3 regions of the Ensifer sp. R1-3 genome follow, and region 3 is predicted to be linked to each of the others. Evidence: riboswitches for the same ligand, from Rfam matches in the RefSeq annotation. Region 3 holds a riboswitch; each other region holds the start of a gene.

Region 1 (3,379 bases), on a different replicon from region 3:
GTCGGGATCGCGACCGGTTCGCCGTCCGAAAGAACCGCGCAGGCTTTCTCGATTGCCCGCTCAGGTTCGATGCGCGTGTCGATGATTTCGGCCATGGCGTTCTGATCCTTTCCGTCGCTTCCTTAACGGAGCGACCGCAAAAACAGAACGATTTTCTTTGTCAAAGGCTGCGAACGATCCGGCGCAAGGCTTCGTCGCGTGCGCCGAGCATCAGCACGTTCTTCAGCGCCACCTTCGGATCCTGCGTCCGGAAAATCAGCCCGTTGCCGCGCACGTTGCGGTTGACGACGATCCGTTCCTCGCCGGCGTCGGGCTCGATCGCGACGGCGAAATACATGCGCGAGTAGCCCGGCTGGATACGGTCGAAGAAATGGGTCTCGTTCCCGAGCTCGCAGAAGAAGTTCGCGAAATAAAAGGACCAGGTGATCTCATGCCCGTTGGCGAGGCAGGTATTCGCGGCGGTCACGTGGCAATAGCCGAGATGCGGACTGCTGGGGAGCGTGCGATGGAAAACCATCTTCGGGAACTGGATCGAGGCATGAAACCCGTTGATTCGCCTGTGGGTCGTCTCGCCCGCTGTCGTCAGCTTCCGCGCCGTCTGCTGCGCCACCTCGGCATAACTCAGATACTGACGCTCGTTCGGCATCCACCGGCGTCTATCGATCCGGCCGGTCCGCAGGAACTCGGTGTGAGCCTTGGCTTTCGGCGGCGCGGCCGCCTTGTCGGCAGCGTCGTAATATCGGAGTTTTGCCATGGGCGTCGTCGCGCCATCCTGTCCGCAAGCGGGTTGATCGCGGCGAACGTTAAATCATCTCAGTTAACGAATTGGTCCCGGTATGTCCGGGCCGGCATCGATCAGACCCTTGTGTTGGCGGGCCGTGTCGCAGAATGGCCACTCGCCTTCGCGCCATGAACGGCGCTGCCGAAAAATCCGCCAGCTGCGCAGGGATTCATCTACTTCCTTGTTTGTTATGGATAATATTGCATGCCTTCGTGCCGATTGTGTCGCGCCTGGCTGTCGTCTTTCTGGAATCGGATGTCGTCTATTGGCAGTTGCCGGGCCGGTCCTCAGGCTTAGATGAGGACACTCAAGGTGCCGCCTCGAAGGGAGGGCGGAGAATTGGGAAGCCGGTCAAATCCCGGCGCTGCCCCCGCAACGGTGGTGGAGCGAACAGCCACGGCAGAAGGCCACTGGACACCGCGTCCGGGAAGGCGCCGGGCAGGTCCCTTGCGGACGGCTCCAGAGCCCGGAAACCAGCCTTGAAGCAGAAATAGACCGTAGCTGGTTGCGGCGGGCAGCCGGATCGGAGCCAATTGCGTTGCGGGTCCACGCGGCCGGCGCGGGTTCCAGTCCTGCCTCTCCGAAACGGCGGAAAAACGAGGACAAGGGCATGGAAATTCAGACCGAAATGCTGCGCAAGCTGAAGACCCGTCGCGAAGGCTACAGCCTCGACCGCGCCTTCTACGTCGATCCCGATTATTACCGTCAGGACCTGGAGCAGATCTGGTACAAGGATTGGCTGTTCATCGGCCATGATTGCGAAGTCCCGCGGCCGGGGAACTATTTCACGGTGCAGGTCGGCGATTACCCGGTCGTTATCGTTCGAGACAGGCAGGGCGCGGTCCGGGCACTGCACAATTCGTGCCGCCATCGCGGCTCGCGCGTCTGCACGCAGCACAAAGGCTCATCCGCCAAACTCGTCTGTCCCTACCACCAGTGGACTTACGAACTCGACGGCCGCCTGCTCTTCGCGCGGCAGATGCCCGAGGGCTTCGACCCGGCCGAGCACAGTCTGAAGCCGATCCACTGCGAGACCGTCGGCGGTTACATCTTCATCAGTCTTGCCGAACACCCGATGGACTTCCGGCCGTTCCGCGAGACGGTCGCGGCCTATCTCGCGCCGCATCGCCTGGGGGAAACGAAGGTCGCCTTCGAAAGCACCATCGTCGAGAAGGGCAATTGGAAGCTGGTCTGGGAGAACAATCGCGAGTGTTACCACTGCGCCGCCAATCATCCGGAACTCTGCCGTACCTATCCGGAAGCGCCGACCGTAACCGGTGTCCAGGGGGCGATGAACGATCCGGAAATCGGCGCCCACTGGCAGAAATGCGAGGCGGCGGGCCTTCCGAGCGCCTTCAAGATCGCGCCCACGGGCCAGTTCCGCATGACGAGAATGCCGCTGATCAACGGCGCCGAGAGCTATACGATGTCCGGACAGAAGGCTGTCCGCAAGCAACTCTCCATCGGCGTAGACGCCGATGGCATCGGGACGCTGCTCCTCTTCCATTATCCGACGACCTGGAACCACATTCTCGGCGACCATGCGATCACCTTCCGCGTTCTGCCGCTCGGGCCGGAACTGACTGAGGTTACGACCAAATGGCTGGTCAACAAGGATGCGGTGGAGGGCGTCGACTACACGATAGACGAGCTGACGCACGTCTGGACGGAGACCAACGATCAGGACCGGCAGATCGTCGAGGAAAACGCCTTCGGAATCCGCTCGCCCGCCTATGAGCCGGGTCCTTATTCCGCCGAACACGAGGGCGGCGTCATGCAGTTCGTCGAGTGGTATTCGAGCTTCATGCTGGACCGCCTTCAGGGCGGGGCCGCGCATCTCTCGCGGGTGGCATGACGATGGAAATGCCTCGCTCCTTTCACCATTTCGACGAGCTCGACCCCTGGAGAGACCGTCAGCACATGCTGGAGTGCATGTCGGCCGTAGCCGAAACCGCTGACGTGATGACCTTCACCTTCCGCTCCGACAAGCCGGCCTGGTTCCGCTACCTGCCGGGGCAGTTCGTGACACTCGAACTGCCCGTCGCAGCCGAGCCGGTGATGCGCACCTATACGCTGTCATCCTCGCCATCGCGCCCGCTTTCGGTCGCGGTCACGGTCAAGGCGCAGCCCGGAAGCATCGGCACCCGCTGGATGTTCGACAATCTGAAGCCGGGCATGATGCTCAAGGCGTTCGGGCCGCTCGGCGACTTCAGCTTCGTCCGTCATCCCGGTGAAAAATATCTCTTCATATCGGCGGGGTCGGGCGTCACGCCGATGATGTCGATGACGCGCTGGATGGCCGACTGCGCGCCGGAAACGGATGTCACCTTCATTTCCTGCGCCCGGCGCCCGGACGATCTCCTCTTCAGATCGGAGCTCGAAGTTCTCGCCCGTCAGATGCCGGGGCTCAATCTCGGCTTCCTCGTGGAGGGGCATGAGGCGCGGCATGGCTGGCATGGTCTGCGCGGCCGCATCGACGCGGCGAAGTTGCCGATGCTCGCACCGGATTTCCTGGAAAGAACCGTCTTCTGCTGCGGGCCCGAGCCGTTCATGGGCAATGTTCGGGCAATGCTGGAAGCGGCGGGCTTCGACATGGCC
Region 2 (3,379 bases), 500 kb from region 3:
CCGAGGCATAAATGCGTTTCGGAGGCGCCGCGGCAACCCTAGGTATTTAGGGAATTTCCAGCGCCTGCCGTTCGCGGCACACGCCTGTTCGATTGCGAATAACACGAACGAGAGCCACAAACTGCGCTCCCTCGCATTTTTTCGCGGCGACCCAAGCGCGGATGGGCGCACATCGAACGAAATGCTAGGACGCCCAGAATCCCATAATAACTTGCTGAAACAATTCCTGACCCTCAAAGTGATGGGCGATGCAGCACCATTGCGGCAGGGTATTTTGGAACAAGTCGCTCGTAGCGGCAGGATCGGAACGTCGCGAGCGGTCATGTGTTGACCCCCGAGGAGATCCCACCCATGCCGACAAACAGAAGATGAAGAGGCTGATCTGGGACTGCCAGAAGGACATCGCCGCGTATGTGACGCCGCAAAGCGGAATTGGGCAGGACAAGCCGCTCCAGATGCTAACTTCCCGGCTCGACGGTGGTCAGGCGGAGAGGGCGTGGGCGACGATTGGCACGACTGGTGGCCGGACGACAATGATGGTGAAGACGCGACGGCGGAACCCCCGTGCCTCGGACAGCGAGACGGCCTGACACAAACAGAGCTGCGGTGGCATTGAAGGCTGATCCGCCGCAGCTCCGACGCGACATATTCTTCGTCCCGCTGGGCTCTCGCCCTCTTCCGATCCGCTTCGAATGCCGCTTACTGCTGGAGAATTGGGAACGGCGAAAGCGAGATCAATTCCGCTTACGCCTCAGATTATCGCCCCCATACCCATGCACTGGGCGTGTTCATAATCACGCCGCCTGATGCAGTCTGATATTGAACATGGGACCACGACTGTAGCGATCAAGCGCCTTTGCACCGGCGAGAACACCCAAGTCGATCAGCGGCTCCAGCAGAATGACGCTCATGTAGGCAGCGCCGAACGAACCCACGGCCGCGAGATTTTCGACGCTGAAGCCGTGGCCATAAAGTGCCCAGAAGGCAACCCATGCAACAATACCGCCCTGATAGGTCGTGGAGAGCGCCAAAGTTTGCCTATATTTCAATTCCACGTATGCGGTCCGAGACGGAATAATCCGCGCGGCGAGCAGACTGGTTGCCCAAAGGGGCACCAGCAACGTAGTTACGTTCATCCCATATTGTGGCAAATCGAACGGCGCAAAGAAAAGCCCTTGAAGAAGCAGACCAGCCGCAAGGCCAACCGCAGCGGCGCCTGCTCCGAACAAGAGAAGAAGGGTTGAACCCAGGATAAGATGGACTTCCGAGACACCAGCAGGATGGTGCGGCAGAACTTCGAAAAAGCAGAAGACCAAAGCCGTTGTCACGACACTGCGTAACACGAGCGCACCGGCACCACCGTCGTTGCGAATACTGTCAGCCGCCAACTTGGCGGTGAGCCCGAGAGCCCCTGCGGCAGTGGCATAACTCAATATAATCTTTGCGCCATCGACGACGCCTGGTTCGATATGCATGTGCTCTCCTTTCCGCACCCACCGTGCGGCGTGGCAGTTGTTGAGGCGTGTCGCCCAAGGTGATGGCAGGTCTCCTGGCTTGCGGGTCGTAGCTTTGTCCGCCTTATCAGCCGATTCACGGCCAATGGCATCCTTGGACTTTGCTCGCCGCTCACAGTTGCGGGGGCAGCCACGGTTTTAGCCCCTGATGGGTCGTCCTCACCGTGTTCCCTTTTCATCCGCCGTTCTTCAGTCGGGCGGAACCATCACATGATCTGGTATGCTCACGCTGGCCAGAAAACAACGGAAAATGTTCTATCCACAAGACCATTCAGGCCTTCGGCTGCTCGAAGTTCGCGCCGATCGAAGATTTGCCGAGGGCAAGGTCATCACCCAACTCGAATACCGCGGCCGAACCAGAGGCCAACGCCCCGGAGTATTGTGGCCTGGTTGCGCGAGAACCCATCTTCAAACAAGATGCGAAAGACCAGGGTCGGACACGAGCGGCTTCCCCTGGAAAGGGCAAATCGCCGTTTGGTTGATCCTCCGCGAATGACGCAAAGGCCGGTGACGGCGGTCGAGACTGGTATTCTATCTTTCCATGCGGCGTTGTTGGGCCAGATCCTGCATCCGACCGGCGAGATCGTTCACGAGCGCATGGCGTCGGCAGAGGCTGCTGTCCGGGGCGGAAGAGGCTGAGTGATGGGCGACACGCTCGATGTATTTCCAACCGAGGTGAAGGCTTCGGCTACTATCTCAAGATGCGGTGCCTACCGTTACCGTCTCGAGCGGCAATGGGATTCGGAGAAGGCCAAGGTCGCCTTCCTCATGCTGAACCCGCCCATAGCGGACGCCTGCCAAGATGACCCGACGATTCGCCGGTGCATCGGCTTCGCGAGGGCTTGGGGCCACGGCGGCTTGATTGTTGGTAACCTCTTTGCACTTCGCTCCACCGATCCGAAGGCCCTTTACGACCACCCTGACCCGATCGGCCCAGATAACGACAGGCACTTGCTCTCGATCGCGCAAAGCGCACGTAAGATCATATGTGCGTGGGGAACACATGGCACACTTCATGATCGTGGACGCGAAGTCGCGGAGAGGCTTGCGTTCTTCAACCCAGCGGCTCTCAAACTGACGGCAGACGGTCATCCCGTACACCCGCTCTATGTGGCTGCGTCCACGCAACCGAAGGAATATTTCGCGCGATGACCACCTCCCCCTCAACTACCGCTGGGAAAACCTCGCGCCCGGATGTCCGCCGCGGCGCCGGGGAAGGCGGCCGCGTGGTCAAGACGGCCATCACCGGCACTGCGCGCGATATTCTGCTGCCCCTGTGCGGGCACCATCCGGAATTCGTCTTCACATATCACATACCAGGCGGCCCGGCCCCGATCGGGTAAGAGTCATACAAGGTAGATGGGAAGGATCGAAGAAGGCATCATTATAGGCCTCGAGACGCGGTGGAGCGCATCAGAGCGAAGGCCAAGGTCGAGAATTTCCGATTCCGCGACTTCCGCCATGGTCTGGCGACGAGGCTCCTGCGAAAGACCAGGAATATGAAAACCGTCAGTAGGCATCAGCCACGCCGATGTCGAGACCACCCGCTATGCGCACGTCCTCGATGAGGAGGTCGCGGAAGCGCACGAACTCAATACCGAGCAGCCGCCCGAGTTGCGGCCGTATCTGCCACATCGCAAGAAGATCAATTTCTCGGAAAAACAATGAAGGCCGGCGCGAAACCACACCGACCTCCCTCCGCATCGGTAAGCGCGATCATCATGCTATTGAGGCGCGCCCTCAAGACGCTGCTTCAGCAGCCAATCCCAGAGTTCAGCATCATTCAAGGTCGCCCACTCGACGCCGGAATGATCGACACCTTCCAATACGGTCAGTCGAGCATTGCGATCCAGAGCTTTAAGGCG
Region 3 (3,379 bases):
CCACATGTTCGTCTTCTATTTCGGCATTCTTGCCGATCTGACGCCGCCGGTGGCGCTTGCCTGCTTCGCGGCGGCACCGATCGCGCGGGAAAGCGGGCTGAAGATCTCGATCCAGGCGATCAAGGTGGCGGCGGCCGGTTTCGTCATCCCGTTCATGGCCGTTTATTCGCCGGCGCTGATGCTGCAGGATGGGGGCGCGATGGCCGCAATCGTGGGCTATCCGGCTGCCGTCGCCTATATTGTCGTCAAGACCGGCCTGGCGATCGCGCTCTGGGGTGCCGCCGTGGTGGGCTTCGCCGCCGTCCGGCTCGGGGTTCTCGAGCGGGTGCTCGCGGCCGCGGCCGCCTTCACGCTGCTGGCGGCGCTGCCGATCACCGATGAGGTCGGCTTCGCACTCTCCGCGGTCTTCGCCTTCTTGATCTGGCGGCGCGCCCGCCAGGCTGGCCGGCAGACGGTGGAACCGGCATGAGCGCGCTTGCCTGCATCATCGGCGGCAAGGTTGTCGCCGTTGCTGCGGGTGTCTTCACCCTCGGCTGGACCCATTCGGTCGAGAAGACCGAATGGCAGGAGCGTTGGGCCGTTACGGCAGAGGGTCTCGTTCTTGAGGAGGCGCGCGTGCAGGGCTCGGGTGCGGGAATGGAACCGGGAGAGAATGCGCGTCGTCAGGGCCGCTGGTGGGTCTGGACGCCCGACCTGCCGCCGCTTCCCGAACTCGTCCTGGCCGCCTCCGGCGCGACCGTCTCCGGCTGGACGCTTTGCGATGCCGGCGGCTGCCGCGAACTCGCGGCGCAAAGCCGGGAACCCATCATCCTGCGGCCATGTGATGGCCTAAAGCCATAGTGGCCGATGCTGACCTAGCGGTGCCGGTGAAGGCTAATCGGAACGGTCCGGCGCGGGAATGAAATGGTATTACATAACTTTCTGTTGACGAGTGTAATAACATAACATATTGAAGCCCGATGCAAGGCGCGGCGTCGCGTTTCACCTTGACCGGGGGCTGCGTTCCACATTAACTGAGCCGGACGGTTCCCCTACCCGTGAGGTGGAGGGGATTAATAGGGAACACGGTGGGGACGACCCAAGAGGGACCAAAACCGTGGCTGCCCCCGCAACTGTAAGCGGATCGTCGTTCATCCTTGTGGCGCCAAGGCGCCAGCCACTGCGCGCGTTGCGCGGGAAGGCAGATGAGCGACTCTGTCCGTGAGCCAGGAGACCTGCCGTCAAATCGATCCAACGTCACGGGCGGGGATGCCCGGAACAGGAGCAAGCCATGACCGTCTTTCGCGCCTCGCGGCGCACACTTTCATCAGTTTCCCCGAGGTCCAGCCGTCACTCGTCCGATCGAACCCGATCGGCAGGCTGACCATCACGGCCGCCTAGCGGCCTCACACTCGGGGACTATTCATGAACAGCTTTCTGAAACGACCGCTCATTGCGGGTCTCATTACTTTTTCCATCGGCGCAGCGGCTCTTGGCCATCCCGTCTACGCTGCCGAGACGACCTATCCGCTGACACTCGAGAATTGCGGACGGCAGATCACCTTTGACAAGACGCCGACGCGCACCGTCTCGATCGGCCAGAGCAGCACCGAGATCCTCTATCTGCTCGGCCTTGCGGATAAGGTCGCCGGCACCGCCCTCTGGGTCGGCCCCGTCCTTGAAGGTTACGAGGAGGTCAACGCCAAGGTCGAACGCCTGGCAGACAACGATCCGAGCTTCGAAAGCGTACTTGCCAAGAAGCCGGACATGGTGGCGGTGCAGTTTCAGTGGCAGGTCGGCCCGGAAGGCGTGGTCGCGAGGCCGGAGCAGTTCGAGGAGCTCGGCATTCCGGTCTACACATCGCCTTCGGATTGCACCGGCAAGGAGAACTCGGCGGCGAGCGACGGCGTGCGACGGCAGGTCTTCACCATGGACCTCGTCTACCGGGAAATTCGCGAGCTGGCGCATATCTACAATGTTCAGGATAAGGGCGAGAAGGTCGTCGCCGAGCTGAAAAGCCGAGAAGAGGCGGCGCGCGCCAAGGTCGCCTCGGCCGGGGACAAGCTCTCGGCCGTCTTCTGGTTCTCCAGCGCTGCCGATGCCGACCCCTATGTCGCCGGCAGGAATGGCGCACCCGGCTACATAATGGCGGCGCTCGGGATCGAAAACATCATCGACACAGAAGACGAATGGCCGACGGTCGGCTGGGAGACCATCGCCAAAGCCGAGCCGACCATGATCGTGGCCGGCTCCATGGAACGTCGACGTTACCCGCTCGACAGCCTCGACGCCAAACTCGAATTCCTGAAGACCGATCCCGTGGCGAGCCTCATGCCGGCAGTCGCCAAAGGCTATGTGTTCGCCATGGATGCGCAGGCGATGAACCCGACGATCCGCACGATCGAAGGCATCGAAGCGCTGGCGGATGCCATCGCCGAGGCCGGACTTGCCTCCAAGGCGGGGCTGGCCTCCAAGGCGGGGCTGGCCTCCAAGGGTGGGTTGGGCAAGTGAGCCGCGTGCTGACCCTGGCCGGGCGAACGGGGACGGGACGCGTCGGCGCGGCTCTCGCCGCGCTCGTCATCCTCTTCGCAGCACTCTGGATGGGCGCTGCGATCGGCGAAACGGCGATCCCGTTCAAGACCGTTGCGCAGACGGTGGCGAACCGGCTGTGGAACGCCGGCTACCCGCTGGCACCGATCGACGAGGGCATCATCTGGAGCTACCGGCTGAGCCGTGCGGTCGTGGCCGCTTCCTGCGGGGCGTCGCTCGCGCTCTCCGGCGCCGTGCTGCAATCGCTGCTGCGCAATCCGCTCGCCGACCCCTACATTCTCGGCATCTCCGCCGGCGCCTCGACTGGCGCGGTCAGCGTCGCCATTCTCGGTGTGGGTGCCGGGATGCTGACGCTGCCGCTCGGCGCCTTCATCGGCGCGCTCGTCGCTTTCGTCCTGGTGAGCCTGCTGGCGGTGAAGGCCGGCCGCGGCACCGCGGCGATCATCCTGGCAGGTGTGGCGGGATCACAGCTCTTCAACGCGCTGACCTCCTTCATCGTCACCAAGGCGGCGACGGCCGAGCAGGCGCGCGGCATCATGTTCTGGCTGCTCGGCAACCTTTCGGGCGTGCGCTGGCCGGATGCCTGGCTCGCCGTGCCGGCGACGCTTCTCGGTCTCGTCGTATGTCTCTGGCATGCCCGTCCCCTCGACGCGTTTACCTTCGGGTCGGAATCGGCTGCCTCGCTCGGCATCTCGGTCAGGCGAACCTATTTCGCCCTCGTCGGCGTCTCGGCGATGATGACGGCGGTGATGGTATCCACCGTCGGGTCGATAGGTTTCGTCGGCCTCGTCATCCCCCATGCGGCCCGCATGCTCGTCGGCGTCCGCCACGGTGTCCTGCTGCCGGCAGC

Evidence for each region. A riboswitch is a leader RNA that binds a small molecule or an ion and turns the genes downstream of it on or off. The one in region 3 is predicted to bind cobalamin.
Region 1: another riboswitch for cobalamin. It lies ahead of M1D43_RS09255 (aromatic ring-hydroxylating oxygenase subunit alpha); the one in region 3 lies ahead of M1D43_RS17370 (ABC transporter substrate-binding protein).
Region 2: another riboswitch for cobalamin. It lies ahead of M1D43_RS19830 (energy-coupling factor ABC transporter permease); the one in region 3 lies ahead of M1D43_RS17370 (ABC transporter substrate-binding protein).

The regions. Positions count from the first base shown of each region.
Region 1 is NZ_CP096515.1:1,910,776-1,914,154, reverse strand. Features, by position in the region: gene M1D43_RS09265 (L-threonylcarbamoyladenylate synthase) at 1-95, opposite strand, end outside; gene M1D43_RS09260 (DUF6656 family protein) at 161-754, opposite strand; cobalamin riboswitch at 1,075-1,277, shown strand; gene M1D43_RS09255 (aromatic ring-hydroxylating oxygenase subunit alpha) at 1,392-2,636, shown strand; gene M1D43_RS09250 (FAD-binding oxidoreductase) at 2,633-3,379, shown strand, end outside.
Region 2 is NZ_CP096516.1:519,347-522,725, reverse strand. Features, by position in the region: gene M1D43_RS19835 (hypothetical protein) at 369-590, shown strand; gene M1D43_RS19830 (energy-coupling factor ABC transporter permease) at 795-1,475, opposite strand; cobalamin riboswitch at 1,523-1,737, opposite strand; gene M1D43_RS19825 (DUF1643 domain-containing protein) at 2,157-2,666, shown strand; gene M1D43_RS19820 (hypothetical protein) at 3,024-3,149, opposite strand; gene M1D43_RS19815 (carboxylesterase family protein) at 3,239-3,379, opposite strand, start outside.
Region 3 is NZ_CP096516.1:15,111-18,489, forward strand. Features, by position in the region: gene M1D43_RS17360 (TRAP transporter permease) at 1-469, shown strand, start outside; gene M1D43_RS17365 (DUF1850 domain-containing protein) at 466-840, shown strand; cobalamin riboswitch at 1,007-1,236, shown strand; gene M1D43_RS17370 (ABC transporter substrate-binding protein) at 1,405-2,490, shown strand; gene M1D43_RS17375 (FecCD family ABC transporter permease) at 2,487-3,379, shown strand, end outside.